3 regions of the Weizmannia sp. CD-2023 genome follow, and region 2 is predicted to be linked to each of the others. Evidence: predicted binding sites of a transcription regulator. Region 2 holds the regulator's gene; each other region holds the start of a gene.
What was found. The regulator Rex, encoded in region 2, represses fermentation and respiration genes when NADH is low (regulators of the CRP and FNR family bind a similar motif). The targets are predictions, from matches to a motif close to TTGTGAAATATTTCACAA.
Positions count from the first base shown of each region.

Region 1: the regulator Rex is predicted to act here: its motif matches at 3,600-3,617, upstream of pflB (formate C-acetyltransferase).
Region 3: the regulator Rex is predicted to act here: its motif matches at 5,455-5,472, upstream of P9687_RS03150 (L-lactate dehydrogenase).

Region 1 is NZ_JARTJQ010000034.1:12,971-23,696, forward strand. It holds partial or broken gene P9687_RS04750 (IS630 family transposase) at 497-1,546, opposite strand; gene P9687_RS04755 (hypothetical protein) at 1,693-1,944, shown strand; gene P9687_RS04760 (iron-containing alcohol dehydrogenase) at 2,310-3,470, opposite strand; gene pflB (formate C-acetyltransferase) at 3,849-6,113, shown strand; gene pflA (pyruvate formate-lyase-activating protein) at 6,203-6,940, shown strand; gene P9687_RS04775 (NADPH-dependent FMN reductase) at 7,201-7,758, opposite strand; gene P9687_RS04780 (DUF6241 domain-containing protein) at 7,777-8,310, opposite strand; gene P9687_RS04785 (ABC transporter permease subunit) at 8,429-9,409, opposite strand; gene P9687_RS04790 (ABC transporter ATP-binding protein) at 9,406-10,317, opposite strand; gene P9687_RS04795 (SGNH/GDSL hydrolase family protein) at 10,314-10,726, opposite strand, start outside.
Region 2 is NZ_JARTJQ010000044.1:21,959-32,684, forward strand. It holds gene groL (chaperonin GroEL) at 437-2,062, opposite strand; gene groES (co-chaperone GroES) at 2,116-2,400, opposite strand; gene P9687_RS06345 (CPBP family intramembrane glutamic endopeptidase) at 2,769-3,497, shown strand; gene P9687_RS06350 (YdiK family protein) at 3,494-3,691, shown strand; gene tatC (twin-arginine translocase subunit TatC) at 3,728-4,492, opposite strand; gene P9687_RS06360 (redox-sensing transcriptional repressor Rex) at 4,643-5,326, opposite strand; gene P9687_RS06365 (ABC-F family ATP-binding cassette domain-containing protein) at 5,641-7,560, shown strand; gene tsaD (tRNA (adenosine(37)-N6)-threonylcarbamoyltransferase complex transferase subunit TsaD) at 7,864-8,880, opposite strand; gene rimI (ribosomal protein S18-alanine N-acetyltransferase) at 8,881-9,336, opposite strand; gene tsaB (tRNA (adenosine(37)-N6)-threonylcarbamoyltransferase complex dimerization subunit type 1 TsaB) at 9,339-10,040, opposite strand; gene tsaE (tRNA (adenosine(37)-N6)-threonylcarbamoyltransferase complex ATPase subunit type 1 TsaE) at 10,037-10,492, opposite strand; tRNA gene P9687_RS06390 (tRNA-Met) at 10,688-10,726, opposite strand, start outside.
Region 3 is NZ_JARTJQ010000027.1:16,790-27,515, reverse strand. It holds gene P9687_RS03165 (YhgE/Pip domain-containing protein) at 1-1,496, opposite strand, end outside; gene P9687_RS03160 (HD domain-containing protein) at 1,758-2,300, opposite strand; gene P9687_RS03155 (3D domain-containing protein) at 2,815-4,029, shown strand; gene P9687_RS03150 (L-lactate dehydrogenase) at 4,240-5,178, opposite strand; gene ppc (phosphoenolpyruvate carboxylase) at 6,236-8,944, shown strand; gene P9687_RS03140 (hypothetical protein) at 9,146-9,388, shown strand; gene P9687_RS03135 (hypothetical protein) at 9,433-9,648, opposite strand; gene P9687_RS03130 (LCP family glycopolymer transferase) at 9,870-10,726, shown strand, end outside.

The sequences.
Region 1 (10,726 bases), on a different contig from region 2:
AGCCAAAATCCGAGAAAATATTATATGTATATAATATTCATATTTAACAAAAAAGTATTGCTATTAAAGTCCTTTTTCATTAAAATAAGTTACAGAAAGAGAAGATTTGAGGAAGGATATAGAAAAAAATTAATTGAACGGAAAATTGCGGAGGGTACAAATGCTGCAAAGTCATTCTTATCGAATACTACATAATAAACTCAGTTTGGTTTGTCTTCTCCTTATTTTATTCATTCCTTGTGTGGAAATCATACAATTACTTATCAACCAAATCCAGTTTGGTGATAAGTGGGATCCTGCTTTTGCATTTTTCCTGACAGGCTCAAGCAGAGCGCATGGAGCACAAATCGTCTTAATTTGGTTTTTGCCAATTTATTTCTTGATTGCTTTTTCGGACGATGCCATATTGGATTATAAATTGGGATACAGAAATGTAGTCGTTAATAAAATCGGAATCAAAAAATACTGTTCAGAAAAGATACTATATAAGATGAACTTAAGTTTTTGACAGCTCTAATCTAACAAGCAGCCGGTCAATGACTTCTTGGCTCTTTTGGCTGGCTTGTTTCATAAATTCCGCCACGTGGGAGCGAATTTGGTAAAATTTGCTGAAAAAGACGTTGTTTACGACATCTTGCTTTAGCCACTTCCATAATCCTTCCACTGGGTTCTACTCAGGGCTGTATTTAGGAAGAAAAACAAATTCCATTCGTGGATTTTCTTTCAGGAAATCCTTGATAAATTGTGATTGATGCACTTTGCTGTTGTCCAAAACCATTACAATTTTACCTTGCGGGTATTTACTTAAAATGAGTTCTACAAAACGTCTAAAGGCCAAGGAATTACTTTTTTCTTCTTCATAGTGCGTAATTTCGCCGGTTTCATAGTTTATGGCAGCGAACAGCTTTGCACCCTTATGCTGGCCGTATGTTTTGATTTTTCGCTGCTGTCCTTTTGGGAACCAGTTATACTGCAGAGCCTGATAAGCACGGATGAATGCCTCATCTTCGAATAACAGGTGATCGATGATCCCATTCTCCAGTTGCTGTTTTAGCTTTAGGAAAGTGACTTCTTTGAATGCTTTTTGCTCTTCAGGATCTGCTTTTGCCAAAGTATATGTGGCCTTTGTATAGCTAAACCCAAGCCGGTGTAACATTTTAGAAACGCCCCTTGGGGTATACGACTGTTGAAATTCACGCTGGATCCAATCGGCGATTAACGGGAGCGTCCAAGTGTATTTTGCTTCGAACCCAACTTCTGCAGGGGTTTTGTTTATAATGGTTTCGGCCAACTGCTTTTGTTGATCTTCCGTTAATTTCTCAGGTTTACCTGTTGGTTTTTTCATTTGAAGGCTGGAGATTCCTCCTTCTTCATAAGCATGACAGTAATTCATGACCGTTTGCCGGGTACGTCCTATAATCTTAGCAATTTCTGGATAAGTCCGGCCTTCTAAATGTAACAGCACAGAGAGATAACGCTCATAAAGATGTTTATCCCTTGTGTTTTGCATAGCGTTTCGCAATTGTTCAAGTTCTTGATTCAACATTTTTTCTCCGCCCTTTTTAGGATAGTTACAATCTATATACCCAAAAAAGGACCGAGGAAGTGAGCAAAAATGATTAATTCGTTTTATATAGATTAAAAAAAGATAAGAATGGAGATTACTTCATTCAACATTCCGGTTATTACAGAGTGGGAAAACAACTGCAAGAAGGAAAATATAGATTGTCTTTTGTTGACCATGAAAAAACGCATAACCGAAAACCATTTGTACAAATCACCTCATCAGATAGTACTATCCGTCAATCTTATTCATTTGAAAAGAAAAACCAAAGACAAATTAAATTGAACCTTAAAAATCAGGAAATATTAGAAATCCATAAAGGTTTCTCAAATGAATACCAAAATTACGTTATTTTGCTACAACCGCTGAGCAAATCATAAATTCCAAAACGGGCGATGAACGTACGATTTGTGTGCTTGTCGCTTTGTCTAATTTTACGTAACCCCTCCTAGGTAAACCATCAGGGAGCCATTTGCTTTGAATCTCTCGTATGGTTCTTCTAAAGGGGATTTTTTTCGTCCCTCTCCAATCCAACAGGCTCATCTTCCACTTGCCCAGAACCTGGTATGCATTGCGGGCGGTGGTTGCAATCCGGAAAATTTGCGCCAGCTGTTTTTTCCGTCGCGACATGGACGCCTGTCTTTTGAAAAAAGGTATAGACAAAAAATACCTGCAGGCCGGACACTTGGAAAAAGTGCCCAGCCTGCAGGTGCCAGTTTACTCAAATTCCCCTCCGTCTTCTTCCTTACATCGCTGCTTTTATAATCGCTTCCACTTCTTTTTGTGTTGGTTTGCGCGGGTTTGTGGCTGCGCACGCGTCCTGCATCGCATGCTGGGCGAGGATTTCGATATCTTCTTCTTTAGCCCCGAGTTCTTTAAAGCCTTTCGGAATGTTCAGCTGTGCTGCCAACCTTTCTATTGCTGTAATGGCTTTTTCCGCCGCTTCGTCGACGCTCAGGCCATCCGTCTTCTCACCCAGTGCAACGGCAATTTCTGCAAATCTTTCTTTCCGCGCAATCAGATTGAAACGGCACACATGCGGGAGCAAAATCGCATTGCAAACGCCGTGCGGCAAGTTATAGAAACCGCCGAACTGGTGCGCAATCGCGTGGACATAGCCCAAAGATGCATTATTAAACGCCATGCCTGCCAAATACTGCGCATATACCATTTGTTCACGCGCTTCCATATCATTGCCGTTTGCAACAGCCTTTGGCAAATATTGCGGAATAATTTGGATCGCTTTAATGGCGCATGCATCTGTTACCGGTGTGGCCGCAGTTGAAACATACGCTTCCACTGCATGGGTCAAAGCGTCAAGCCCCGTTGCCGCAGTTAAAGACGGCGGCATCCCGACCATTAATAATGGATCATTAATGGACAAAACCGGTGTCACATGTTTATCTACAATCGCCATTTTCACTTTCCGACTCGTATCGGTAATAATCGTAAATTTTGTCATTTCGCTGGCAGTCCCGGCTGTTGTATTAATTGCAACGAGCGGCACCATTGGTTTTTCAGAACGGTCCAGCCCTTCATAATCATGGATTTTGCCCCCATTGGCCGCAACGAGCCCGATCCCTTTTGCACAGTCATGCGCGCTCCCGCCGCCAAGTGAAACGATTGAATCGCAATTTTCTTCATGATAGGTTTTTAACCCGTCTTCCACATTTTTGTCTGTCGGATTTGGTTCAGCCTTCGGATAGATCGCCACTTCCAGGCCGGCTTCTTTTATATAGGCTGCAATTTTTTCGGAATACCCCAGTTGGTGGAGCCCTTCATCGGTTACAATCAGCGGTCTGCGACACCCAAGATTTTTCAGCCTGTTTCCAATTTCTTCTGCCGTCCCCTGTCCAAACAAGTTTACGGAAGGCATTTGAAAATCAGTACGTAATCCTGTTAACATCTTTCCCCACTCCTTTTATGTAACTGCTTACATGAAAAATATAACGCAAACGCTTTCATCTGGCTGTGCCAATTTTGTGAAATATTGAGCATGTTACCAAATCACAAACTCTCCCCAAGAAAAATAATCATGTGAAAAACTGATCAATTTGTGTTATAACACGCTTTCATCGCATTTTTCTATTATATATCTACGGCCAAATGTTTTGAACATTCTTTGACAACTGTTTTTTTTGGCCCCAAAATGTGAACGCTATCACTATCTTTTTAAAATCGACCATGCTAAAATGAAAGCGTAATAAGAAATGTTCACTATTTAACAAACAAACATCCAATTCTGAAGGCAGCTCATTAATAGGCTTAAAGGAGGCCATTTAAAATGACTGAACAATTACTGACAAAAGCAACGCTCTCCAAAAAACAATGGGAAGGCTTCAAAGGAGGAAACTGGCAAAAAGAAATCGATGTAAGGGACTTTATTCTGAAAAATGTAACCCCTTACGAAGGCGATGAAAGCTTTCTTGCCGGCCCGACTGAAGCCACTTTAAAATTATGGGATCAGGTCATGGAACTGTCGAAACAGGAACGCGAAAAAGGCGGCGTCCTGGATATGGATACGAAAATTGTATCTACCATTACATCGCATGGCCCGGGCTATTTAAACAAAGAACTTGAAAAAATTGTCGGTTTCCAAACCGATAAACCGTTCAAACGTTCGATGATGCCGTTTGGCGGAATCCGGATGGCAGAAAGTGCCTTAAAATCTTACGGCTATGAAATTGATCCGGAAATCAAACATATTTTTACAGAATGGCGGAAAACCCATAACCAAGGTGTATTCGATGCCTACACACCGGAAATCAAAGCTGCACGGCATGCCGGCATTGTAACAGGCCTTCCGGATGCTTACGGCCGCGGCCGCATTATCGGCGACTACCGGCGCGTTGCCCTTTACGGTGTAGATTATTTAATTGAGCAAAAGAAAAAAGATCTCGATTTAATCGGCTGCGGCTTGATGACAGAAGAAGTCATCCGTGAACGTGAAGAACATTCGGAACAAATTCGTGCATTGCAAGAATTGAAACAAATGGCACAAAGCTACGGATTCGATATTTCCGAACCGGCTTCAAACGCACACGAAGCTTTCCAATGGCTGTATTTCGCGTATCTGGCTGCCATTAAAGAACAAAATGGCGCGGCCATGAGTCTTGGGCGCACATCCACTTTCCTTGACATTTATATTGAAAGAGATTTGAAAAACGGCGTCCTGACTGAACGGGAAGCACAAGAACTCGTCGACCACTTTGTCATGAAACTCCGCCTCGTCAAATTTGCACGGACGGAAGACTATAATGAACTGTTCAGCGGCGACCCGACATGGGTAACAGAATCGATCGGCGGCATGGCTTTGGACGGCCGTACACTCGTTACGAAAAACTCGTTCCGCTTCCTGAACACGCTTGATAATCTCGGCCCTGCGCCGGAACCGAACCTGACCGTGCTCTGGTCGACGAAACTGCCGGATAAATGGAAACAATATTGCGCGAAAATGTCGATCAAGACAAGCGCCATCCAATATGAAAACGATGACTTAATGCGTGAAGAATACGGCGATGATTATGGCATTGCCTGCTGTGTATCGGCGATGCGGATCGGCAAACAAATGCAATTCTTCGGCGCCCGCGCCAACCTGGCAAAAGCTTTGCTGTATGCGATTAACGGCGGCGTTGATGAACGGTATAAAATGCAAGTCGCACCTCCGTTCCAGCCGATCACATCGGAATATCTCGATTACGATGAAGTCATGGAAAAATACGATCGGATGCTAGACTGGCTTGCAGGCGTTTATATCAATGCTTTGAACATCATTCATTATATGCATGACAAATACAGCTACGAACGGCTTGAAATGGCATTGCATGACCGCAATGTACTGCGCACGATGGCTTGCGGCGTTGCCGGCTTGTCTGTTGCGGCCGACTCTCTAAGCGCCATCAAATATGCGAAAGTAAAAGTCATCCGTGACGAAGATGGCCTTGCCGTTGACTATGAAGTCGAAGGCGATTATCCGAAATACGGCAACAACGATGACCGCGTCGACCAAATTGCCGTCAATCTCGTCAAGTCGTTTATGCAAAAACTGCAAAAATATCCGACTTACCGGAACGCTGTCCATACTTCTTCGATCCTGACAATTACATCGAACGTTGTATACGGCAAGAAAACAGGAAGCACACCGGACGGCCGGAAAGCAGGCGAACCGTTCGCCCCTGGCGCAAACCCGATGCACGGCCGCGATTCGCACGGCGCAGTCGCATCGTTGACATCTGTTGCGAAACTGCCTTATAAATATTCGCTTGACGGCATTTCCAACACTTTCTCGATTGTCCCGGAAGCGCTCGGACACGAAGAAGAAACACAGGTCTCCAACCTGGACGGCATGCTGGACGGCTATATGGCGAAAAAAGCGCACCACTTAAACGTCAACGTCCTGCATCGCGAAACATTGCTGGATGCGATGGATCATCCGGAAAAATATCCGCAATTGACGATCCGTGTATCGGGATATGCGGTAAACTTCATTAAATTGACAAGGGAACAACAACTTGAAGTCATTAACCGCACGTTCCATGAAATGATGTAAACTGATTCGGGCGGCATGCACCTGCGTGCCCCCTCCCCCCTATTAAACACTTAACTTATGGGGAATCTATATAGAAGGATTTGATTGAGATGAACATGACAACGCGCATTCATTCCACTGAATCGTTTGGCACAGTCGACGGGCCCGGCATCCGCTATGTCGTATTTACGCAAGGCTGCCCGCTGCGCTGCAAATTCTGCCACAACCCAGATACATGGAAAATCAATGAAGGCAATGAAATGAGCGTCGAAGAGATTATGAGCGATGTGCGCGATTACCTGCCTTTTATTGAAGCTTCCGGCGGTGGCATTACAGTGAGCGGCGGTGAACCGCTTTTGCACCTCGATTTTCTGATCGAATTGTTTAAAGCGTGCAAAGAAATTGGCGTCCATACTGCCATTGACACAGCGGGCGGATGTTTCTCGCGCAGTTCCCGGTTTATGGAAAAACTGGATGAATTGATGAAATATACAAATCTTGTATTATTGGACATCAAGCATATTGACCCGGAAAAGCATAAATGGCTGACCGGCATGTCAAATGAGCATATTCTCGATTTCGCCCGGTATCTCGCTGACAAGCATATTCCGGTCTGGATCCGCCATGTGCTCGTTCCCGGCGTCGATTCAGAAGAAGATTTGCAAAAAACATCTGATTTTATCCATTCGCTGCCAAACGTCGAAAAAATCGAAATCCTTCCGTACCATAAGTTAGGCGTCTACAAATACGAGGCGCTCGGCATCGACTATCCCCTCAAAGGTGTCGAACCGCCGACAAAAGAACAAGTTGCACATGCGGAACAGATTTTAAAAAGGGAATTGCAGTAAAGAAAAAGCGCCGGCTGTCCGCCGGCACTTTTTTATTCCGCCTAAAAGAACGATACAATGTTAAGAAAGCGGAAAAACTTAGAGCTCCTCTCCCCTGAAAAATTGCCCCGGGGTTTTTTATCCTTTTGCTGGTAACGCGTCATACGGCAAGATAAACGGCAAAATGGTCGCCTTCCTTCGCCTAGAGCACGTCTACCTAAGCTTCGCTGATGATCCACTATCGCCCATGCGCAACGGCCACGGCACTAGGCAAAAGTACATCATCCCAAATTTCCAGGATTGCCTCCGGAGAAAGCTTTTCTCAATTGCAACAGTTCATGCGCAAGCTTTCGGATGCGTGCCTGGATATCGGCATTGATGATTTCATTGTCCTCATTAAAATCATCATTGTGGATAAAAACATTGCGGACCGCACAGGTGGCCTTTAAAAAGGTTAACACCGGTTTCAGCTGGTATTCAGCAACAAGAAAATGTTTGTCCGAGCCGCCGTTCATCACAATGCCGCATACTTTGGACTGAAAAGCATCGCGGTGCAAATGGTCGAGCAAATTTTTCAAAGCGCCTGTAATGGACGCCTGGTAAATTGGCGAGCCAAAAACAAGGATATCCGCTTCAAGCATTTTATTAACGGCCGCAATCGTATCATCATTGTAATAAGAAAGTGGAAACCCTCTTGCAAACTCCACTTCATAATCTTTTAAATCGAGCAGTTCAGTTTCCGCTTCCGGATCTTCCGCTTTAATTGCCATAAGCACCTCATATACACCAATGGAGGTCTTCTCACCGGTAAGCGAGCCGGATATACCTAAAATTTTCACCGTTTCCACTTCCTGATGTCATTTGAAATTTTCCTTAATATATGCCGCTTCTTCAGAAGGCGTCAGCCGCCGCTCCGCTTTTCCGATGTTGCCTTTCTGGTAGGCCCAAATCTCATTATGGGCCTTCACCGCATTGCTGAAATCGCCTTTTTTCCACGGTTTTAATATACCGAGCAGCATATCCTGCAGTTCTGTATCCGCAAAAGTTTGATTGCTAATTGCCGAATACAGGGCGTCCACCTTTTCTTTTGTGATTTCGGAAGCTCCCCATTTTTCATTTGCCGCCACTTTTTGATGCGTCATATTATGTACTTCCTGCACCAATGCTTCTTCGCTCATGCTTTTGTATGCCGAAAGTTTGCGCTCAGGCGTCTTCTGGCAGAAGCTTTCCTGTATAACCGCTTTTGCAGCCGTCTCTTCCTCTGCAGCCGGTTTTTTCGAAGGTGCTGCCTCCGTTGCAATCGCTTCTCCTTTGTTAAAGTAAAAATAAGTGACACCTGCAATAAACATAAACACAGCAATCCCCATCCCAACGACAAACCGTTGAAACACAGCATCTCCCCCTTTGCTTATCATACGAAATTCGTGCTGCCCCGTAAAAAATCCTGCTTTATCATTGTATTAATGCAGCGAAAAAATTTTACCGGAAATTGGCGGAATTCCGTTTTTCTTAATAAACATCCCGTTTTGTAAACACAACAAAAGAAACCACGAGCGAGAGAAAAAGCCACACAAGCAGCACAGCAACCGAAAATCCGAGCGTCATGCCTGCAACAGGCGGGCTTGTACCATTGAGATAATTTGTCAGCTGCAAATTCACCATAAACAAATATTTTGCGCTTGGCCATGCCGATACCATATTGGTCAAAATGGCGCCGGCAATCAATGAGGACAGCATAATCCCCATTACGGCGGCCGTGCTGCGCAACAAGACAGAAAGCATAAATGTGAGGCTGCCTGAAACGACGCCGACAAACCAGGCAAGGCCAAACGCCATGAGCAAATATTTCCATTGCGAAACAGCATGCACATGTGATGTAAGGAGCTCGTCCCCTTTTATCGTAAAACCGGTAAGTATGGGCATGTTCCAGCCGTGGTAGCCGAATACCAGTCCGGAAATACCATAGGTGAATACGGCAGTGCACAGCAAAATAAACGAAACGGACAGCAGCATGGCAATGTACTTGCTAAGCAGGATGCGCCATCTTTTCACAGGGCGCGTCAGCAATAATTTGATTGTCCCGCTGCCCGCCTCAGCAGACACGATATCGCTTGCCGCCACCATGACGAACAGCGGCAAAAGCATGCCGATCGCATTTTCAATAAATACCCGCATAAACGTCGGGGCACCCGGCGCGTTCGGATTGATGTTGTGGTTGAGATAATATTGTTCCTGACTCAATGTGATACGCAAATATTTTTTAAAATCATCAGAAAGGCTTGCCGATCCGAGCCGGTTTTGCGTATCGACAATTTGTTTCTGGAGCTTAACCCGCCAGTCGGTTGTCCCGATTTTTTCCTGCAGCGCTTTCGATTCTTTGTACTGCGCGTAGGTAAAAATGGGAACAAGGCAGGCGATAATCAAGATAATGACAAGAATCCGCTTTTTCTTCCAAAGCTTCAGCTGTTCATTGTATATGAGTTGGATCATTTTTTCCTGCCCCCTGTCAGTTCCAAAAACAAATCTTCAAGCGCCGGCAGCACGGCCTTCATTTCTTTCACCCGGACCCCGTTTTGAACGAGCATTTCGTTCCATAAAGCATTTTTTTCTTCATCATAAGGGGTCACGAGGAGGCCATCTTCTCCTTCTGCCACCTGTGTCTCCGCCTGAAGCAAGGTGCGTGCTTTCTCTATTGGCGCAACTTTCCAAAAGGTACGCGCTTTTTCGGAAAGCAGCTCATGTACATTCCCGGTCCGAATCACCTGGCCGTTATGGATAATGGCCACTTTGTCGCACATCAGCTGCACTTCGCTTAACAAATGCGAAGAAACAAGGACGCTTAAATGCGCTTTTTCGGCAAGCGACCGGATAAATTCGCGCATTTCCCGGATGCCTGCCGGGTCAAGCCCGTTTGTCGGTTCATCAAGAATCAAAAGCTTCGGGTTCCCAAGGAGTGCCTGGGCAATGCCAAGCCTTTGCCGCATGCCGAGAGAGTATGTTTTTACTTTATCATGGATCCGGCCAGTTAAGCCAACGAGCGCCGCCACCTCATCCAGCCTGTTTCTCTGAATGGACGGATCCATCCGTGCAAAATAGGCAAGATTTTCATACCCGGTCAAAAACGGGTACATCTCCGGATTTTCGACAATGCAACCGAGATTTTTCATGGCTTCCGTAAACTCGGTCCGTACGTTTTTTCCGCCGATCAAAATTTTTCCCAAAGTCGGGCGGATCAGACCTGTCAGCATCCGAATCGTTGTTGTCTTCCCTGCCCCGTTCGGCCCGAGAAATCCGAATACCTCTCCCGGCATCACTTCAAAACTGATGCCTTTGATGATTTCTTTCCTGCCAATTTTTTTATGGACATCGATAACCTTAAGTGCGGGAATCGTCGTCATTTCGCTTTCTCCTCCCGATAATGGATCAGGGAAGCAACACGCTCTCCGATCAGTTGATAACCGGCCGTATTCGGATGGAATTTGTCACTGTATAAATAGTCGTTTACATTTTGTTCAAAAAGGTCAAACGTCGGCACATAGATGATTTTTGGAAAGTCAGACGCGACAGAAGCAGAATCAAAGTTCCATTTTCTGACGATCGCAGATGTCGTTTTCGCCTCGGACAAGTCAATAAAAGGATTATACAGCCCGACATGATAGACGATTGCCGTTTTGTTCACCGCCCGGATCCCTGCGTAGATCTGTTTTAAATTGGCCAAATAAGGCTTTTCCAGCTTTTCGATATAGGCGGTATTCAAATGGTCAAGCGCCTCCCCGCCCGCAAACAAATCATTGCCGCCGATGGTCA
Region 2 (10,726 bases):
AAAAAACCGGCTTGCCTTCTTTCTGTCACCTGTTCAGGCCCTTCATTTCGCGCCCACCACGCTTACGTTTGCCGCTTGCCTCACCCGCCATCATTAGCGGCTTATGGGCATAGCCTTCATTCCGCAATCACTTTTCTCAAACACTTCCCTCTATTTTGCAACCATCTTACTTACGGTTTATACGCTTCCCTTCATTTCGCAATCACCCCGTACAGGACTCATGCCGCTTCCCTTCTTTTCGGCTTTTGCCATTTCAACACCCCTGTTCATTTGTAAGCATACACAAAGCGTGTATGAGAAACAGAAAAAAGAGGCTCCCGGTCACTTCCCGGGAGCCTCATTAAAAATGTAACGATCTAAAACATGAACCGAAACATGGAATGGTACAGTTTTGAACGTCTGTAAAAGCCGTTATCCCAGCATTTTCAGGCGCTTATTACATCATGCCGCCCATGCCCATGTCAGGGGCGCCGCCGCCTGCAGGTGCCGGCGGTTCAGGTTTGTCGGCAACAACTGCTTCTGTTGTAAGCAGCATTGCAGCAACAGATGCAGCATTTTGAAGTGCGGAACGGGTTACTTTCGTCGGGTCCACGATACCCGCTTCAATCATGTTGACCCATTCTCCATTGGCGGCATTGTAACCAATGCCGACATCTTCTTTTTTCAGGCGTTCGACAATGACTGAACCTTCAAGGCCGGCATTTTCCGCGATTTGGCGTACAGGTTCTTCTAAAGCGCGTGCAACGATATTGATGCCTGTTTGAACATCGCCTTCTGCTTGAATGGAAGCAACTTTCTTGATGACATTGATCAGCGCCGTGCCACCACCAGCTACAATGCCTTCTTCAACAGCAGCGCGCGTAGAGTTCAAAGCATCTTCAATGCGCAGTTTGCGTTCTTTTAATTCGGTTTCTGTCGCAGCACCGACTTTGATGACCGCTACGCCGCCGGCCAGTTTTGCAAGGCGTTCTTGTAATTTTTCACGGTCAAATTCGGAAGTCGTTTCTTCCAATTGCATGCGGATTTGGTTTACACGTGCGGAAATTGCAGCAGAGTCGCCTGCCCCTTCAACGATTGTCGTTGTTTCTTTTGTAACAACCACTTTTCCGGCACGGCCGAGTTGGTCAATGGTTGCAGATTTCAAATCAAGGCCGAGTTCTTCTGTGATCACTTCGCCGCCTGTCAGGGTTGCAATATCTTCGAGCATCGCTTTGCGGCGGTCACCGAAGCCAGGCGCTTTTACCGCAACGGCATTGAATGTGCCGCGCAGTTTGTTGACAACGAGTGTTGCAAGAGCTTCCCCTTCAACATCTTCCGCAATCAGCAACAACGGTTTGCCTTGTTGGACAACTTGTTCCAGAACAGGCAGGATTTCCTGGATATTGGAAATCTTCTTGTCTGTAATTAAGATGTAAGGGTTATCCAGAACAGCTTCCATTTTGTCGGAATCCGTTACCATGTAAGGCGATGCATAGCCACGGTCGAACTGCATTCCTTCCACAACGTCCAATTCCGTTGAGAAGCCTTTTGATTCTTCAATGGTAATAACGCCATCGTTGCCCACGCGTTCCATTGCTTCAGCGATCAATTCGCCGACTTCTTCGTCAGCAGAGGAAATTGCAGCAACTTGGGCGATGGAAGCTTTGCCTTCGATTGGTTTCGAAATGGCTTTTAATTCTTCGACAGCAGCCGCAACTGCTTTTTCAATCCCTTTGCGGATGCCAACCGGGTTTGCACCTGCTGTTACGTTTTTCAGGCCTTCACGGATCATTGCCTGTGCCAGAACAGTTGCAGTGGTTGTACCGTCACCAGCTACATCGTTCGTTTTGCTGGCCACTTCGGAGACAAGTTTGGCACCCATGTTTTCAAACGCGTCTTCGAGTTCAATTTCTTTTGCGATCGTGACACCGTCATTTGTGATCAGCGGAGAACCGAATTTCTTTTCCAGAACGACGTTACGTCCTTTCGGGCCCAATGTCACTTTTACAGCATCTGCCAGTTTATCCACACCACGAAGCATACCGCGGCGGGCTTCTTCGCCGAATTTAATTTCTTTTGCCATTTATAAAACCTCCTCATGTCATATCGTTATTTCTATGTTTCAACAAGCCAGGCTTATTCCACAACCGCCAGAATATCGCTTTCACGAAGGATTAAGTATTCTTTTCCGTCATATTTCACTTCAGTGCCGGCATATTTCGAGAAGATGATGCGGTCGCCTACTGCTACATCGATGGCAACACGTTCACCGTTATCAAGGGTACGCCCGGAACCGACAGCCACAACTTTGCCTTCCTGTGGCTTTTCTTTTGCCGTGTCAGGCAGGACAATACCGCTTGCTGTTTTTTCTTCCGATTCAACTAATTCAATGACAACGCGATCACCCAGTGGTTTTAACACGTGAAACAACCTCCTTAATTCGTATTATGTAAAATTTTGTCCATTATTAGCACTCGCATAAGTTGAGTGCTAACACATTTATTATAATAAATAATTCCTTGCTTTTTTGCAAGTCTCTCATCCAACTTTTTTTATTTTTTTCGGGCCCTGCATCCTTTAAAGAGCCCCGTCAAAGGATGCCGGTTGCGCGCCTCCATTTCAGCCGCTTGCCCTTTTATAAGTATGCTTGATCACCATCCGGATATGCAACTGAAAAGGCTGGCTCTGCGCACGGCATTTGAACCCCGCCCGGTTCAATAGTACAATGAACATATTGGACGAATTTGCGATCCTTTAAACTTTGAACTGGCAAGAAAGGAAAAGAACGCGTGAAAAAAGAGTATGTGTATATTCTCGTGACGTACATCCTTATGCTGCTGTCCGGCGCCGTCGGGTATCCGTTGCTCTACTATGCCGGGGTGAACGTTTTCCACGAACCGGCAGACAGCATGCGGACATTGACGCCCCCGCTTTGGACCGTCATCAGCTTTATCATCGGGCTGATCATCGTCCTGTACTTTTTAAGAAAAGCCGCAAAGAAAGAAACAGACCGGACTGAACCGCTTCCGGCCGCGCCATCCGCCATATGGGCAATAGGCGGCGTCTTTCTTTGTTTCTTTGCCCAGACTGCAGCCGCGATCATTGAATCATTATTCGGTGCCCCGGCTGCCTCCAACAATACGCAGCAAATCATGGCGCTGATTGAAAGATTTCCGCTCGTCATCCTCATCAGCTCGATCGCAGGGCCGATTCTCGAGGAAATCGTTTTTCGGAAAATCATTTTCGGCACGCTGCGCAGGCGCTTTTCATTCCTTTTATCCGGTATTGTCAGCTCGGTTATTTTCGGACTCGCGCATACCGAACCGAGCCACTTGTTTTTATATTCCCTTTTAGGGCTGACGCTCGCTTATTTATACGAGAAAACAAACCGGATCACCGTTTCCATGTTTGCGCATGTTTCCATGAACACGATTGTGGTCGTGAGGCTGCTTTTGCACCCGTCCGTTCTGCAGACATCCGTACATGAAATTTACAGCTCAATTGGAGGACTTCTATGATGAGACCACTTTTTTCAGGGATTGTAAACTGCCTGCTCGGGGCTTTGTTCACTTATTTTGCCATTCAGCAGGTACAAGTGGGCGGCTGGGGCTTTTTTTCTTATTTACTGCTGTTGATTGCAACATTGGATCTGGGTTCCGGCATCAGGCTGATCTTTCTCCATTTCAAGCTGAAAAACTCAGTGAAAAAATAAAAGCCGTTTTCCGGCTCCGTCCGGAAAACGGCTTTCTTATTCAGAAGCAATCGTCTGTTCATCCATTGGCATTTCTTTTGCCGCTTTTTTGGCATTGCGGTACGCCATTTTCGAAATCAGTGTGCTTGCTTCATACAGCAAAACGAGTGGAACAAAGGTAATCAGCTGCGAAAACACGTCCGGCGGGGTGATGATGCCGGCAGCTGCAATCAAAGCAAGATACGCATATTTTCTTACCTTTTTCAACAGTCTCGGCGTAATGATGCCAAGCCGGGTCAGAAACAGGACCACGACCGGCATTTGGAACACAAAGCCAAACGGAAGCGTGATCTCTAGCAGAAACTGAATATACTCCCGGATCCCGATCACCGCACGAATGCCCATTTCATTTGACAAGCCCATCATAAACTTCACCATCAGCGGACAAAGCACGAAATAGGAAAAAGAAACGCCGGCTATAAAAAGCAAGATGGAAACAGGAATGTAACTTAATGTCAGTTTCTTTTCTTTCTCATACAGCCCCGGGCTTATAAACGCCCAAAGCTGGTACAAAATCACCGGCAGGGTCAATAGGCATGCGATCACAACCGAAACTTCCATAAAAACCTTAATAGGATCGGTTACCCTGAAGGCATTCATCGTGAACATGCCGGCATTTTTGGCATGCTGCAAATAACGTATAACAGGTTTTGCGGTAAAAAAGCCAACAACCAGGGCAAACAGAAAGAAAATGAGAACGGTAATTAACCGCTTTCTCAATTCCTGGATGTGTCCGGTAACCGGCATTTTTTTCGTATTCATCGCCGTTCCCCTTTAAGTGCCGGCGTTGAATCCGCCCTTTTCCCTTTGCACGCCACAGCCAAATCCGGCCATTGCCATTTGCGCCTGCATTCCGTTTTCAATCGGGCCACCCCCTGTACCCACTATGATAACGGAAAAAAAGCTTTTTGGCTATGGCTTCGCAACCGGCTCTTTTGTTTCTTTCAAATTTTCTTCATCATTTGAATAATGTTTTAAAAAGTAGATCAGTGCCTGCAGTTCCACGGCCAGGTCAATATGATGGACGCGGATATCCGGCGGCACGTTCAGCCGGGCAGGTGTAAAGTTTAAAACGCCTTTTACATTTGTACTGGCAAGCTCGTCTGTCACTGCCTGGGCACTGGAAGCGGGGACCGTCAAAATCACAACCGTCACATCTTCCGCGCAAAGCCGTTCTCTTAATTCGTCCATGCTGTAAACAGGCACATTGCCAACATGGCTCCCCACCTTCCCGGGGTCATTGTCAAATGCCATCACAATCCGTGCGCTGTTATTCTTCGAAAAATTGTAATTCAAAAGGGCTGTACCGAGGTTCCCAACGCCAACCAGCGCTACATCTGTGATCTCATCCTGGTTCAGCGTCTTGCCGAAAAAAGACAATAAATATTTTACATTATAACCATAACCTTTTTTTCCAAGTGCCCCGAAGTAGGAAAAATCCCTGCGTATCGTAGCGGAGTCGACTTTCACCGCTTCACTCAGTTCCGCCGAGGATACCCTTTGCTTGCCAAGTGTATATAAATTTCTCAGGTACCGGTAATATAATGGAAGCCGTTTTGCAGTGGCTTGCGGTATTTTTACTGATTCATCCTTCATGTGAAATCCCCCAAGTTGAAAGCTTAAGTTTTTTGTGCTGTTGGTTCCAATCGTGCGTCCATTCCAGAATGGCAGCGCTGCCATTCTTCATTATAATATTACTCCTATCTGAGCAAAGAAAAAATATGTTTTAAAAAAATGCCTGCATGCGCCTTTTTCTCTCTCCAACTATGTTAAATATATCACAAGTAAGCATTTTTTTCATGGGTTTTTACGAATTTATGTGAAAAGTTTTTTGACAAATTCCGATCACGCCGGTTGAGTTGCAGTTCGCCTTCCTGTACACTTACAATGGTATAGAGGTGAACATAAAGATGATGTTGCTGCAAGTTCAACAAGTCACAAAATATTATGGCGCTGAACTTATTTTATCGGATATAAAATTAGAAATTCAAACAAAAGACCGGATTGCCTTGGTCGGGAGAAACGGGGCCGGCAAATCGACCCTCCTGAAAATCATCGCCGGCCAGCTTTCTTATGATGAAGGTTCCATCATTATGCCGAATGGTGTCGAAATCGGTTATCTCGCCCAAAATACCGGACTCGAATCGGATCTGTCCATTTGGGACGAAATGATGTCGGTTTTTAAAAATTTGCTGGATATGGAAAAACAGCTTCGCGAATACGAACAAAAAATGGCCGACCCTAAGATTTATAACCGCCCGGCGGAGTATGAAAAAGTGCTGCATGCTTATGATACTTTGCAGACACGTTTTAAAGATGAAGGCGGATATCAGATCGAAGCGGATATCCGGTCAGTTCTGCATGGCTTCCGTTTTGACCAGTACGACTACAACACCCCGATCCGGACATTAAGCGGCGGGCAAAAAACACGCCTTGCATTGGCGAAATTGCTGCTCACAAAGCCGGACATCCTCATTTTGGATGAGCCGACAAACCATCTCGATATCGAAACGCTCACCTGGCTGGAGCAATATTTACAAGGCTATGAAGGCGCCATTCTGATCGTGTCCCATGACCGTTATTTTCTGGATAAAGTCGTCAACCAGGTCTATGAAATTTCAAGGCATTCCATTAAAAAATACCACGGCAACTACAGCCGGTATCTGGAACAAAAAGCCGCCCAGTACGAGCGAGAGGTCAAACAATATGAAAAGCAGCAGGAAGAAGTTGCGAAATTGCAGGCATTCATCCAAAAAAACATTGCCCGTGCCACCACGACAAAGCGGGCGCAAAGTAGGAGGAAACAACTGGAAAAAATGGAATTGATGGACAAGCCGCTTGGCGATGAAAAATCTGCCCGGTTTTCGTTTGAAATTGCCAAACAAAGCGGGAACGAAGTCCTTCATGTCCGGGATGCTGCCATCGGCTACGACGGGGAGCCGGTTGCCAAAAACATCCATCTTTCAGTCAAAAAACAAGACAGTGTTGCCCTTGTCGGCCCGAACGGCATCGGCAAGTCAACGCTTTTGAAATCGATTATCCGGAGAATCCCGCTGATATCCGGCACGATCGAATATGGCTCCAACGTTATGACCGGCTATTACGATCAAGAACTGGCCGACTTATCTTCCAATAAAACGGTCCTCCGGGAATTATGGGATACATACCCGCTGAAAACAGAAAAAGAAATCCGCACGGCACTCGGGAATTTTCTTTTTTCCGGCGATGACGTTTTAAAAACCGTCTCATCCTTAAGCGGCGGCGAAAAAGCCCGGCTTGCCCTCGCCAAATTGATGCTGGAAAAGGCGAACTTTCTAATTTTAGATGAACCGACAAACCACCTTGATTTGGACAGTAAAGAAGTACTGGAAAATGCGCTCATCGATTACCCGGGAACGATTTTGTTCATTTCCCACGACCGCTATTTCATTAACCGGATTGCCACAAAAGTGGTGGAGCTCTCGCCGGAGGGAACCCGTGAATTTCTCGGCGACTATGATTATTATGTGCAAAAAAAAGAAGAAATGCTGGAAATTGCACGCCTGGAAAACACGAAACAAGAAAAGGTTAAAGCGGAACAGCCGGCGAAAAACAACTACCGGCAGGATAAAGAAGCAAAAAAACGCGAGCGGCAAAAAAAGCGGAGGATTGAAGAAATTGAAACAAGAATTGAAACGTTGGAAACAGAAATTCATGACCGGGAAGAAAAAATGGCCGACCCGGAAATCTTTCAGGACCATATTAAAATCCGCGAGCTGACAGAAGAACTGGAGCAACGGAAATTGGAGCTGGACGCGCTGATGGAAGAATGGGCAGAACTGGCGGAGTAATGTTTGGACCTGTGTGGAAATTTTCTGCACAGGTTTTTATTTTGGCATCTCGCGCCATGCACAGATTTATGCACAGGCGGTATATTGATTTCTTGCTTTCCAAAACGTTTTTCCACAAAATCCACAATTATCAACAGATTTATCCACAATACCCACAACCTGTCCGGAAAAAATTTTAAAAGTTTTACACAAGTCCAATCATTTATCAACAACTTTTCCACAGATTGTGCACAATTCCCCTGCATATCTCCAAAAAAACCGGTGTATGGACGATTCCCATACACCGGTTTTTCACAACCCTGTTTAAAAGTTTTCAATGTCCAGCCCGGGATAAGCATTTAAGTCAAGGGAGCTTCTTTTTCCCTTTTCAAAAAGCACCGTCCCGCATGCGGCAATCATCGCCGCATTGTCTGTGCATAACTGGATCGGCGGGATGCGCAACGCCACTTCAGGGAGATCCCGGAATGCTTCTGAAAGGGCAGCGCGCAATCCTTTGTTCGCGGCAACACCGCCGGCGACCAGCACTTCTTTGACGCCAAACGCTTTTACCGCCTCCACGGTTTTACCGACCAATACATCAATCACACTTTGCTGGAAGCTTGCGGCCATATCTTCAGGCCGGATGCTTTCCCCGCGCTGCGCGGCATTATGGAGGGTGTTAATGACGGCTGATTTGAGCCCGCTGAAACTGAAATCATAAGTCCCTTCCAGCCAGGATCGCGGCAAATCAACATTTGGCTTTCCTTCATGGGCAAGCCGGTCAATCTGCGGACCGCCCGGATAAGGAAGGTTCAACGTTCGTGCTACTTTGTCATAAGCTTCCCCTGCCGCATCATCTCTCGTTTCGCCGATTACTTCAAACTCGGCATGGCCCTTCATCAGCACAAGCTCCGTATGACCGCCTGAAACGACAAGCGCAAGCAGCGGAAACTTCATTTCATGCCCGATCCGGTTCGCATAAATATGGCCGGCAATATGATGGACACCGACAAGTGGAATCTGATGCGCGAAACTGAGCGCCTTTGCGGCATTGACGCCAACAAGCAACGCGCCCACAAGCCCGGGCCCTTCTGTCACGGCGATCGCATCCAGGTCTTTAAAAGCCGCGTCTGCCTGCTGCATCGCTTCCTCAATGACAATGGTAATTTGCTCGACATGGTGGCGGGATGCAAGCTCTGGCACCACCCCGCCGAACCGTTTGTGGCTTTCAATCTGGGAAGCGACCACATTGGAAACAATTTCCGTCCCGTTTTTAATGACAGCTGCAGCCGTTTCATCGCAGCTCGTTTCTATGCCTAATACCAACAAATCTTTTTCCATTTATAAATTCACCCACATCACAATTGCGTCTTCATAATTATCCGTGTAATAGCCTTTCCGGATGCCGCCTTCCCGAAATCCGAGCTTCCTGTATAAGGAGCGCGCAATCATATTGCTGACGCGTACCTCCAGGCTGAGCGTTTTGGCATGGTTCAATGCGGCGTAAGCCATCACATTTTTTAACAGCGTCTCTCCCAGTTTCCGGCCTCGGTACTCCGGGAGCACCGCAAGATTGGTCACATGCGCCTCATCGACAATGACCCACACGCCGCAATAACCGATAACCTTTTCATTCTCGACAAGCACAAGATACATGGCAAAATGATTATGAACCAGTTCGTTGTAAAATGCTTCACGTGTCCACGGCATTGTAAAAGAATGCATCTCCACATTGTAAATTCCGTCCAAATCTGCAAGCGTGGCTTTTCGCAGCGTTATTTTCCCCGTTTTTTCCATTTTTAGTGACTCTCCCGTTTATGCTTTTCAAGCCATTTGGCTTCTGCCTCTACTAACCGTATGTAATTTGGAACGAAAGTGTGTATCTCCGCGTCCGGTTCATCCATCCCAAGCCTGGCCAGTTCGCCCGGCCTCGGATTATGCAGGGTCCAATCTGCTACCGCCATTTTATCTCCCAGCTTCTTCGCAAGAACGGCTTCATGAAGGGCAACATGCTGGCCGATCAATAATACGGGCGCCTCAAGCGCACTTAACCGGGTTCCCCATTCAGCGGATGATACATTGCAATCTTCCACTACTGTTTGCAAAACCCCGTTTTCATAGCGGTACAAACCGGTATAAATCCGCCCTCTGCGCGCATCAAAAAGCGGGGAAATATACCCGTCAAAATAACGGCCGGACGCCGCCAACAACTTCAGGCTGGAAACCCCCACCAATGGAATTTGAAGGCTCCAGGCCATCGTTTTTGCGATCGTGACGCCAATCCGTATGCCGGTGTAAGATCCGGGCCCTTTTGCCACCACAATCTTATCCAGCTCAGCCGGTTTTATCCCGCACGCCTCCATGACTTCCTGCACAGCCGGCATCACGCGGACACTATGATTTTTTTTCAAATTTGTCATATATTCGGCCAGCACAACATGATCATCGGCCAATGAAACGCCCAGCACTTCATTTGAAGTATCGATTGCCAAAACTTTCATCCAAAAATCTCCTCACATAATGATACATAACGGTCCCCAAACGGTTCCGCTTCAATAAGCCTGCGGTCTCCTTCAAGGCGGAGAATGCGGATTTCCAAATAGCTCTCAGGCAACAGATCTTTGATAAAATGTGCCCACTCCACAACCGTCACGCCATCACCTTCAAAATATTCATCAAAACCAAGGTCCTCCTGCGCATCCTCCAAACGGTATACGTCCATATGATACAGCGGCAGGTTCCCCCGGTACTCTTTTATAATGGTAAAAGTCGGGCTGTTCACGGTACGGCGAATGCCCAGCCCGTTCGCAATCCCTTTTGTAAAAGTCGTTTTTCCTGCCCCCAGGTCACCCTCCAGCAAAAGGACATCCCCCGGTTTCAGATGGGCAGCCATTTTTTCTGCAAAAGAAAAAGTCTCTTCAGGGCTGTTGGAAACGAAACGATAACTCCCCATTTGCCGCCTCTCCTCTACAACTTTATCGCAAATTGCCGCCAATCCAAAGTACGGCGCGCCTTATAAAAAAAGCCTTAGGAATGTTCCTAAGGATGCTCCAATCCAATTCTAGTTTAACCGATTTTGGATAAATACGCAAAAACAGGATGAAAAATATAAAGAACAAGCAGTCAAACCACTGCTTGTTCTGATCGATTGCGGGGGCAGGATTTGAACCTGCGACCTTCGGGTTAT
Region 3 (10,726 bases), on a different contig from region 2:
TCCTTCAGCGATACCGGCTGTTTTAAAAACCCGCTTTCTTCTTGTGCATCGTTCTTCAGCAGTTGAATCCACCGGTCTATATTTCCCTGTTTTTCAAACGCCCGGATTTTACCAGCCAGTTCCCTGATTTTTCTCTCAGCAGCCGGCAGTTCCGTTTCAGCCGTTTTCAATTTTGCTTTCCCGATTGCAAGCTCGGTTTTCGTATCGCGGAGAATCGCCTGGATATCCGGCAGGCTGCCTTCCAATTTTTGAAACAGCTTGTTTGCTTTTGCACTGTCCTGCCCGGCTTGTGCCACAAATGTTTTTAAATCCGCGGCGATGGCTGCACCATCGTTTTCAAGCAGGCTGCCGGCGATGGCCCCGGCACGGCCGGCTTCCTGCTTTAGATCTGCCTGCAATGTTTCCGGCAGCAACCCGTCATTGACCTGTTGGAGAATTTTCCCGTTTAGGTCCTGCTGTTTTTGAAAGGACTGGCTTAGGGCAGTAAACCGAGCGGCAACAGTGATGAGATGCTGAGAACCTGTTTCTTCAGCAGCGGTTCTCAGCAAATCACTGAACGCGTCAGAGATTTGTTTACTATTTTGCAAAATCATCGTATTTTTTGGCGCTGTTTCTGCAATTTTCGTTTTGTCTGCCAGCATACTCACCTGGTTCGAGACTGCAGGAGCGGCATTCAGCGCTTCCAGTCCGGTTTTGATCACGGTATCCGTCTGCTCAAGCAAACTTCCGGTGCTTCCAAAAAAGCGGGCCATGTCCCCTGAGACGGTTTTGCCGCGTTTTGCAAGCCGCTGGACATCGGGCATCGCGCTTTCTGCCTGTTTTCTTACTGCGTCTGCTTTCGTAATGTCCCGATCTGCCGTCCTGATGATCCGGTTAAGCTCCGGAATGTCTCCCTCCAATCTAAAAACCCATGCTTTAAAATTTTCAATATCCGGCAAATCCCTTTCAAGTTCAATGCCGATTTGATTAAACATTGTAAAAATCGCTTTGCTAACGGTTTTTACAAATTGCGCACTAATTTGCTGTGTAATGGCAGACGCACCCGACCCTGTTATTTTAGGCGCAATCGCATTGATTTTTTCATTAACGGTATAAGTAATGACCGGTTTCTCCGGCTTATCACCCAGGATGGAAGCCAGTTTTTCCGAAAAATTTTCCGGGATGGTCAGGCTCGCATAATATTCTCCGGTCTTTACGCCGCGTGTGGCTTCCTTTTCCTGCACAAACCTCCAGCCGAGCGTTTTATTTTGTTTCAACTTTTTCATGACTTCATTGCCGGCGTGTACTTTTTTTCCGTTGATCGCTGTCCCCCGGTCCAGATTCACAACGGCTACTGCAATTCCTTTTGTGTGGCCGTATGGGTCCCAGGATGCCTTGATGTTAAACCAGGCATACAATGATGGAAGAATAATCAAGGCGGCAATGATCAGGCTTGCTGCCCAGTTTGTTGTCATTTTTTTCAAATCAGTTGCATAAATCTTCCATACTTTTTCCATTGGCAGCCTCCAAATGTTGTTGTACCTTTATGTTTTCCAACCGTTTGAACTGTCATGTACACGCAAAAAAGCCTGTGCGTCTCAGGACACGCACAGGCTAGCGTCAAACAAGCCATTTTCCTTATGTAATTGATTTGCGGCCCGCACAAGCAGGCGTCTGCAGTAACGTAAATATTACGGATGAAAGCCGGTGCCCTCACTTTGCGGTTTTACAAGCAGCAAGTCCGTTATTTCACAGGCAATGTCCGTTTCCCCTGCACCTTATTCATGTCCAAAAACCTGCTTTATTTCCGCCTGCAGCTGCTCCAGTAAAGGAAAAGAATGGTTCAACGCAATACTTTCTGCAATACTTCGATAGTACCATTCCTGCTTTTCTTTCCCACGGCTGAACGCGTTCCACACGCTCTCCCCATTTTTTCGCAATCCTTCGTGTATCGTTTTCAAATTGTGGAGTTTATCTGCACATATGAGCATACAAATTTCCTCTTCTGCCGTTTTTAATAGCTCGATGGTATGCTGTTTTCGTTCCTCCCACCGCACATTTTTAGGCGGTTCGGTGCAGGCTGCAACAATGCGGGCAACATCGCTTCCAAATTCAGCTTCTATCTCCTCGTTTGTCACCGCAGTATCTTCAACCGTATCATGAAGAAGCCCTGCTGTGACCACTTCTTTGCGGCAGCCTTCTGTTAAAAGCATCATGGCAACCGCATACGGATGCGCAATATACGGAAGGTCGGACGCTTTCCGGTATTGGCCTTCATGTGCTTTTGCCGCAAATTCAATTGCTTTTTCCACCATTTCCATAAGAAATTCCTCTCTTCTCATTCAAAACCTATTCCTATCATCATACCAAAACGGCGCGGCTATACATGAATGAAAATCGAAAAGTTCAGCACTTTTTTGGCTTCTTAAACATCAAAATGGATCCTTAGTCGGCAGAATATTCCTTCCTGTCCTGTCTGAATTGAAAAAGAAGCAGATCCTTGCTTCTTTTTATCTACTTTCTTTGCCTTTACCCCCGCGAATTCTTTTATGTTATCACTTTTTCCCACTTCTCGATATGCTTTATCCGACCATTGCTTGAGCACAGTGATTTGCCGCTGTACCCGCTTTATTTCTTTTTGCTGCTTTTCATACGCCTGGAGGCAGAAGTCTTATAACTGCCCATCATCATGCGAAAAAGCACCCAAATCTATCTTTTCCCTTTTTCGCATGATTTGAGTCCGTTTTCATTCTCGTAATATGAATTTAATCGTATTGTAATCTTCCTTTCTGCCTATTTGTGTTATAACAAGAGTACGGAGAAGGGAGTTGTCTTATGCACTTAAAAAGGCGAATTGCAGTTATGGCGTTTGCCATATTCGTTGGCACGGCACAACTAAATGCCTATGCAGAAACAGATCAAGGTTCCTTACAGAAAAAATTGGATGAAAATACGCAAACCATTCAAAAGAAAGAATCGGAGAAAAAAGCCGTCGAAAGCAAAATGGAAAATTTGCAAAAAGACTGGAACGCATTGCAATCATCCATTCAGAAAAATAAAGAAAATATCGCAGCAACTGAAGCGAAAATCCAGTCAGCAAAAGATTTGATTGAAAAGAAAAAAGAGGAAATCGTAAAGCTGGAGGACCAAGTTTCTGCACGGGAAGGCGTGATTAAAAAACGCCTCGTTGCCATGCAAAAAAACAACCAATACGACTATGTGATTGAAACGATTTTAAACGCGGAAAGCATTGGCGACCTGATCAACCGGGTCAGTGCAGTCGCGACACTGCTGAACGCTGATACAAGCCTTTTGGATCAGCAAAAAGCGGACCTTGCGAAAATTGAAGCCGATAAAAAAGCCATTGCAGACCAGGAAAAAGTGCTCGAACAGGAGCAGGCAAACTTGAAAAGCAGCCAGGCAAAACTGCAAACAAATTTAAAAGAAAAGGAAAAAGCATTGTCGGGATTAAAATCGAAGTATGACAGCATTCAAAATGAGCTGTCAAAAGCGGAACAAAAACAAACCGACTTGAATACGAAAATCAGCAACCTGCAAAAAGAAATAAAGGCACAGCAGGCGGCCGCAAAAGCAAGGGAAGAAGCCCTCGCAAAACAAGCGAGCGAAGCTGAAGCCGAAAAGGCAGCGGAAGCGCAAGCTGAAAAAACAGCAGAAACACAAGCGAAAAAACCAGCGGAAGCCGGTGCCGGGAAAACGGCCGGAACCAAATCCGCCGCATCTTCCGGCCACAGCACGCCACAAGGCAAATCCTTTTATGTGACGGCGACATCTTATAACCATGAAGATACGAAGCTGGATATTACCGCTTTGGGATATAACATTAAGAAAAACCCGAACATGAAATTGATCGCTGTCGATCCATCGGTCATTCCGCTCGGCAGCAAAGTCTGGGTTGAAGGATACGGGGTTGCCATCGCAGCCGATACCGGCGGTGCCATTAAGGGCCATATCATCGATGTCCTGATGCCGAACAAAAAAGCTTCCATCGCATGGGGGCGCCGTACGGTCAAAGTGATCATATTGAATTAAGAAAAAGCAGCCTTGAATCGATTCAAGGCTGCTTTTTTATATCCGCCTATGGCAGGCCCGCTCCTAACCCCGGCAAAAAACAGGCCCATGCTTTTCCCGGAAAGCGGGGCAAGCATGGGCACTTTTTTCGGCAGTCCGCCTTAAGCAGGCGCCGGGATTTTTTTCAAAGAAAAAGCCGGGCCTCCCATGAAGCCCGGCCGGCACAAATGCTTACAATACCGGTGCCATTGTTTCTTTTAGCACTTTTACAGAATGATTGAACTGTTCCTGTTCTTTTTCGTTCAGTTTGATTTCAACCACTTCACGGATGCCCTGGCGATTGATGATGGCCGGAACGCCAACGTACACATCGCTGTTTCCGTATTGGCCTTCAAGAAATGCAGAGACCGTCAATACGCTGTTTTCATTGTTCAGGATTGCCCTTGTAATCCGGGTCAGGGACATCCCGATGCCGTAAAATGTGGCCCCTTTTCGTTCAATAATATGATAAGCCGCATCTCTCGTATTGACAAAAATGTCATCTAACGTCTTTTCGTCAATAATTCCTTTTTGTAGATAGCTTTCAATCGTATCGTAACCGATATTTGTATGGCTCCATACCGGAAGTTCCGTATCGCCGTGTTCGCCGATAATCGCAGCATGCACATTGCGCGGGTCAATTCCAAATTGGGCGCTCAAAGAGTTGCGGAGACGCGCGGAGTCAAGCACTGTGCCCGAACCGATAACATGTTCTTTCGGCAGGCCGGACTCTTTCCAAGTTACATATGTCAAAATGTCAACCGGGTTGCTGGCAACAAGAAAAATCCCGTTAAAGCCGCTGTCCATGATGCTCTTAATCATGCCTTTAAAAATTTTTGCGTTTTTGGCAACAAGATCAAGCCTTGTTTCGCCCGGTTTTTGCGGGGAACCTGCCGTAATGACAACAAGATCGGCAGTGCCGCAATCGGAATAATCGCCTTTCCAAACGCGGGTCGGCGTAGGCGCAAATGGCAGGCCGTGGTTCAGGTCCATGGCTTCCCCTTCTGCTTTTGCTTCGTTAATATCGATTAAAACAAGCTCTTCTGCAACACCCTGATTAATCATGGCGTAGCAGTAACTTGTACCAACTGCACCCGTTCCAACCACTGCAATACGATTGACTTTTTTCATGTATAATCTTCCTTCCCATCAAAAGTAAAAAATATATCCACTGTATGAAAGCAGTTTTGCAAGCCCGGCATGGCGGGCCCCTATCCAGTCTATGGATATTGTGCCAACTCCTAATGGATTCCATACTGCTTTTCCTTTAAAGCAGGACAATTAAACTTTTGCAGCAATTGCTGCCGTGCGGTTTGTGAAATAGATGGACGGCATGCCCTTTTATGGCTGAAATTGACTGTTCCGTTCATTTTCCTTCATTCCACATGGGTAAGTATACCACTATTTTTGTGATCAGATTCACATATTTTATGGCGAAAATTTGAAAATTTATCTGCCCAAATGCCCGGTTTTAAAGGAAAATGACGGTTTTTCAAAATTATCCGTTTACATTTTTCACAAATGGCTTTATTTGAAAGAGCCAGATATGTAAGCGTTATTCATTCTTGTGCTGATTTTCACAAAGTGCCCCGGATGGAGGAATAAATGGCTGATCCCGCCCAAATGATCTCTGCCATTTTTTATCCTGAATGCCTCCCCTCAAAAAGCGGGTGCTGCCTGCTTAAAAAAACCCGCTTCACATGCATGGAGACGTGCACGCCAGGCATCGACAAAAACGCAACTGCCCAGCCATTCATGTCTGCATCATAAATGGACACCGTGCGGACAGCCAGTACGACGGGCATAATAAAGCCGGCCATAAAATCAATTTTATATAAGTAAATTTTTTCTCTCCATACCGGCTGCTTTCATTTATTATTAAAGAAGAAGAGAACGGTTTCACTGCCAATTCTTTTCTTTCCATCTCCGGTACTTGCCACATTAAAAACACGAATGATATTCATCATTGACTTTCAATCGTTCGCATTTTATCCTTAATTTATCCCTTTATGCGGGAAATGTTCCTTTACTGGTTTTTAATTTTATAAAGTATTAGACTTTTTTCATTTTACAAGTATAATAATAAGTATCATTTTCTTTGTGCATTTTTCTGACCAAGTGAAAGGAGCGATTATCCTTGCATCAAATTGATGAAAAGAAAGCCCCCCGGATGGCCCTGCAGGCAGACATGGATTTTCTCGCCGGGCTGCTGGATAAAGTGATCCTATTTGAAGGCGGCGAAGCATTGCTCAAAACAATCCAAAATATTCGCTCCCTGGCACAAAAAGCGAGGGAAACCGGCGATGAGGCTTTCTACCTTCAATTAAAAAAAGAAATTACAGACCTGAATCCGCCAGAACGGCAGGAAGTCATCCGCGCTTTCTCTACCTATCTGCAATTATTTAATATTACCGAGCAAAATTTCAGAATTAAGCGCCGGCGGGAGTACCAGTCGGAAGATACAGACCAGGTCCAACCGCGTTCACTTGAAGATGGCATCGAAACGCTGCGGAAAGAAAAAGTGCCGGCTGAAATGGTTGCAGAACTGCTGGACAGTTTATCGCTTGAACTGATTATAACGGCACACCCGACAGAAGCAACGAGGCGGACCATTCTGCAAATCCACAAACGTATTGCAGACCTTTTAAAAGCGCTCGAATATGCCAACACCCGTTATGAGAAAAAAGTCATTGAAGAAACGATTTTGAATGAGATTACCATTTTATGGCAAAGTTCCGAAATCCGCGAGAAGAAACCGTCCGTTCTAGACGAGGTGAAAAACGGGCTTTATTATTTCGACAATGTCCTGTTCGACGTGCTGCCGCGCATACACGAAGACCTAGAAGACTATCTGTACGAATCGTACGGACAGCGTTTTAAAGTCCCTTCTTATCTTCATTTCGGATCGTGGATCGGCGGCGACCGGGACGGAAACCCGAACGTGACCGCGGACATCACCTGGAAAACGCTCGAGATGCAGCGTGAACTCGTATTGGAAAAATATAAAAAGTCGCTTACCACACTCCGGGAGCTGCTCAGCCATTCTGCCAAAAAAATAAGCGCCAGCCATGCCCTGCTTGCGTCTGTGGAAAGCGAAGAAAATACAATGCCGGCTGCAAAATTATGGCCGACAAAAGATGAAATTTACCGCAGAAAGCTGGCGATTATGATCCATAAACTGGAATGTGTGGGAAAAAGCAATGGCGGCTACCAATCCGCAGAGGAGCTCCTTGCCGATCTGTATATGATCCGGGACAGCGTGAACCAGCACCATCCGGCCGGGCATCCGATTAAATTGCTCCGCAAAGTTATCCGCCAGGTCGAATTGTTCGGGTTCCACCTAGCATCACTCGATATCCGCAACCATAGCGGCGAACATGAATCGGCACTTGCCGAGGTGCTTTATAACGTCAATATCGCGAAAGACTATAAAAATCTGCCCGAAAATGAAAAAGTCGCGGTGCTCCTGAAGGCTTTAAACGACCCGCGGCCGATGATTTCAATCTATGATACGTTTACGCCGGAAACGCAGGAAGTCATCAACACATTCCGGATGATCAAACGCGCCCACCAAACATTCGGCGAACGGTCCATCCAGGTGTATTTGATCAGCATGGCACATTCGGTCAGCGACGTGCTGGAAGTGCTCGTGCTCGCGAAAGAAGCCGGCCTGTACCGCGTCTACCCGAACGGCGAAATTTTAAGTGAGATCCATATCGCCCCGCTTCTTGAAACGATCGAAGACTTGCGGAACGGCGCGAAAATGCTCGAAACCCTTTTCCAAATGCCCATTTACCGCAACCATTTAAAGGTGCGCGGCAATCTGCAGGAAGTCATGCTCGGCTATTCCGACGGCAGCAAAGACGGCGGCACGATGACGGCGAACTGGCAGCTGTACAAAGCACAGAAAGAGATCCACGAAATGGGTGCCAAATACGGCATTAAGCTGAAGTTTTTCCACGGGCGCGGCGGTTCACTCGGACGCGGCGGCGGCCCGCTTTATTCAAGCCTTTTGTCCCAGCCGCCGGTTACACTTGGCGACGGCGTGAAAATCACCGAGCAGGGCGAAGTGCTGTCATCGCGCTATTTGCTGCGCGACATTGCCTACCGGAGCCTTGAGCAGGCGACATCCACGATGATGTGTGCCATCACAGAACAAAAACAGAACGAGAAAAATGGCAAAACGCCAAACGAAGAAGCTGTCAGGGCAATGGATAAAATTTCCGAATATGCGCTTGAAAAATATCAGGAACTCGTCTTCCGCGACCCTGACTTCCTGTCTTATTTCAAACAGGCAACGCCTTTAAATGAGATCGGTGAACTCAACATCGGCTCCCGCCCGATGAGCCGGAAAGGGAGCGCCCGTTTCGAAGACTTGCGCGCCATTCCGTGGGTATTTTCCTGGACGCAAAGCCGCCAGCTCCTTCCCGCCTGGTACGCAGCCGGGACAGGCCTGAGCAAATATGTGGAAGAAACCGGCAATTTCAAGTTGCTTCGTGAAATGTATGCATCATGGCCGTTCTTCCATGCAACGATCAATAACCTGCAAATGGCATTGATCAAGGCGGAGCTTTCCACGGCTGAAGAATATACAAGGCTGGTGAAAGATCCTGAAGTTGCCGGCCGGATTTTCGGCCTGATCAAAGCGGAATACGAACTGACGAAGGAAATGGTTTTAAAGATTGCGGACCAAAAAGAGTTGCTGGATTACACGCCGAACATTAAAGAATCAGTGCGCCTCCGCAACCCGTATGTCGACCCGCTGAACCTGTTCCAAGTCTACCTTATTTCGCAACTGCGTGAACGCGAAAACAAAGATGAAAAAGCCCGGCACCTGCTGATGGAGGTCCTGCTTACGATCAACGGCATCGCCGCAGGGCTCCGGAATACAGGCTGATAGCAATCCCAAAAGCTCTTTTTAAAACAAAAAAACCGTTGGGAAAATCATTTTTTCCCGGCGGTTTTTCTCATTTTCCGGATGTTTTTCTGAAGGGCTGCCCCGAAAAGGCTGGCGGGAGCCCCCTTTTTTGACGGAAATGGTAAAAAGAATGCAGCACTTATTGTATAATGGGTTTAAGAATATGCCGGGGGTGGGCCAATGGATGACTTTATCGGATTGATTTCAGTCATTTTAATTTTTTCTGTGCCGATTGTCGCAATTGTAACGAATTTTTTTAAGTCGCGTGAAAAAATAAGAGTACAAGTTTTGGAGAAAGAACTGGAGCTCGAAAAGTTAAAAAACGAAAACTTCCTGCTGGAAACAGAAAAAATGAGGCTGGAATTGCAAAAAATGGAGCTGGACGGGCCCAAGGATGAGTGGGTAATAAGCCGGGACCGGTAAATGTAAAACAGCTAAAAGAGCGGCTGCTCATTTGCCGCTCTATTTCACCTGCTGCTGGCCGCCGGAAAGCTGTGCCGGAAGATGCTGGGCACGGCCATCCCTTTCTCCACTGTGGCCGTCTGGACTGTCTTTGTGCTTGCGTCTGCACGGTCTGCCTTGCTTTTTACATAGAAAAGCGGCCCTCCCCCGATGGCCGCAACAATCAAAACGGCTGCAATATCCACTTCTTCATCATTATGTTCTCCTTTTTTGTTTTCCAATTTTAACAGGAACCATCTGTTCTGCTTTCCGGCTTCATTATGGGGCGCAAACTTAAATTTTTCTTAATGCTTTCTTTTCAAAATGCGGATGATTATAAAGCGGCAGCACAGCCATGCCTGATACAACCGGGATATGATGGGAATCGACAAAAAAGGATATTCAAGCGTAGCGAATCATGCTATAATAAACAATTATATGACGAAAAAAGAGAGGGCCGCCGATGAAGAAAAAAATCCTGATGTCTTTTTTAAGCTTAATTGGGATCCTGGTCATCGCCTGTGGCGGTTATGCCTACTATGTTTATCACTCGGCAAAAGCTGCGGCTAATAAAATGCATGAATCGTTGGCAGGCACTTCAAATGAAAGCATCTCAAGCCAGAACGGGCAGCCGATTTCCGTTTTGCTGCTTGGTGTGGATGAACGTGCAAATGACAGCGGCCGTTCCGATGCCATCATTGTGATGACCATTAATCCGAAAAAAGGCACGACACAGCTGGTCAGCATCCCGCGGGATACAAGGACGCTGATCGCCGGACGCGGCACATATGACAAAATCAATGCTGCGTATGCATATGGCGGAACCAGTATGGCACTGCAGACCGTTGAGGACTTTACCGGTATCCAAATGGATTACTATGTGAAAATCAACATGCAGGCCCTGAAAAAACTGGTCAACGCGGTTGGCGGCATTACCGTCAACAACACAATTGACTGGCATGACGAAGGGTACTATAAAAAAGGGTACCATTACAAAAAAGGGGAAATTCATCTGAACGGAGCCCAGGCGCTCGGCTATGTCAGAATGCGCCATCTTGATCCGGAAGGCGATTTTGGCCGCAATAAACGGCAGCGGAAAGTGATCGAGGCGCTGATCCGGAAAGCAACCAGCATTTCTTCTGTGGCAAAATACAGCAGTATCCTTGATACGCTTGGCGACAATGTCAAAACAAATATGACGTTTAATGACATGCTTACGATTGAGAAAAATTACCGGAATGCCGCCAAAAACATTACCCAGTATGAAGTAAAAGGCACCGATGCCAACTTTGACGGGATCTATTATTTGGCGGTGTCAGA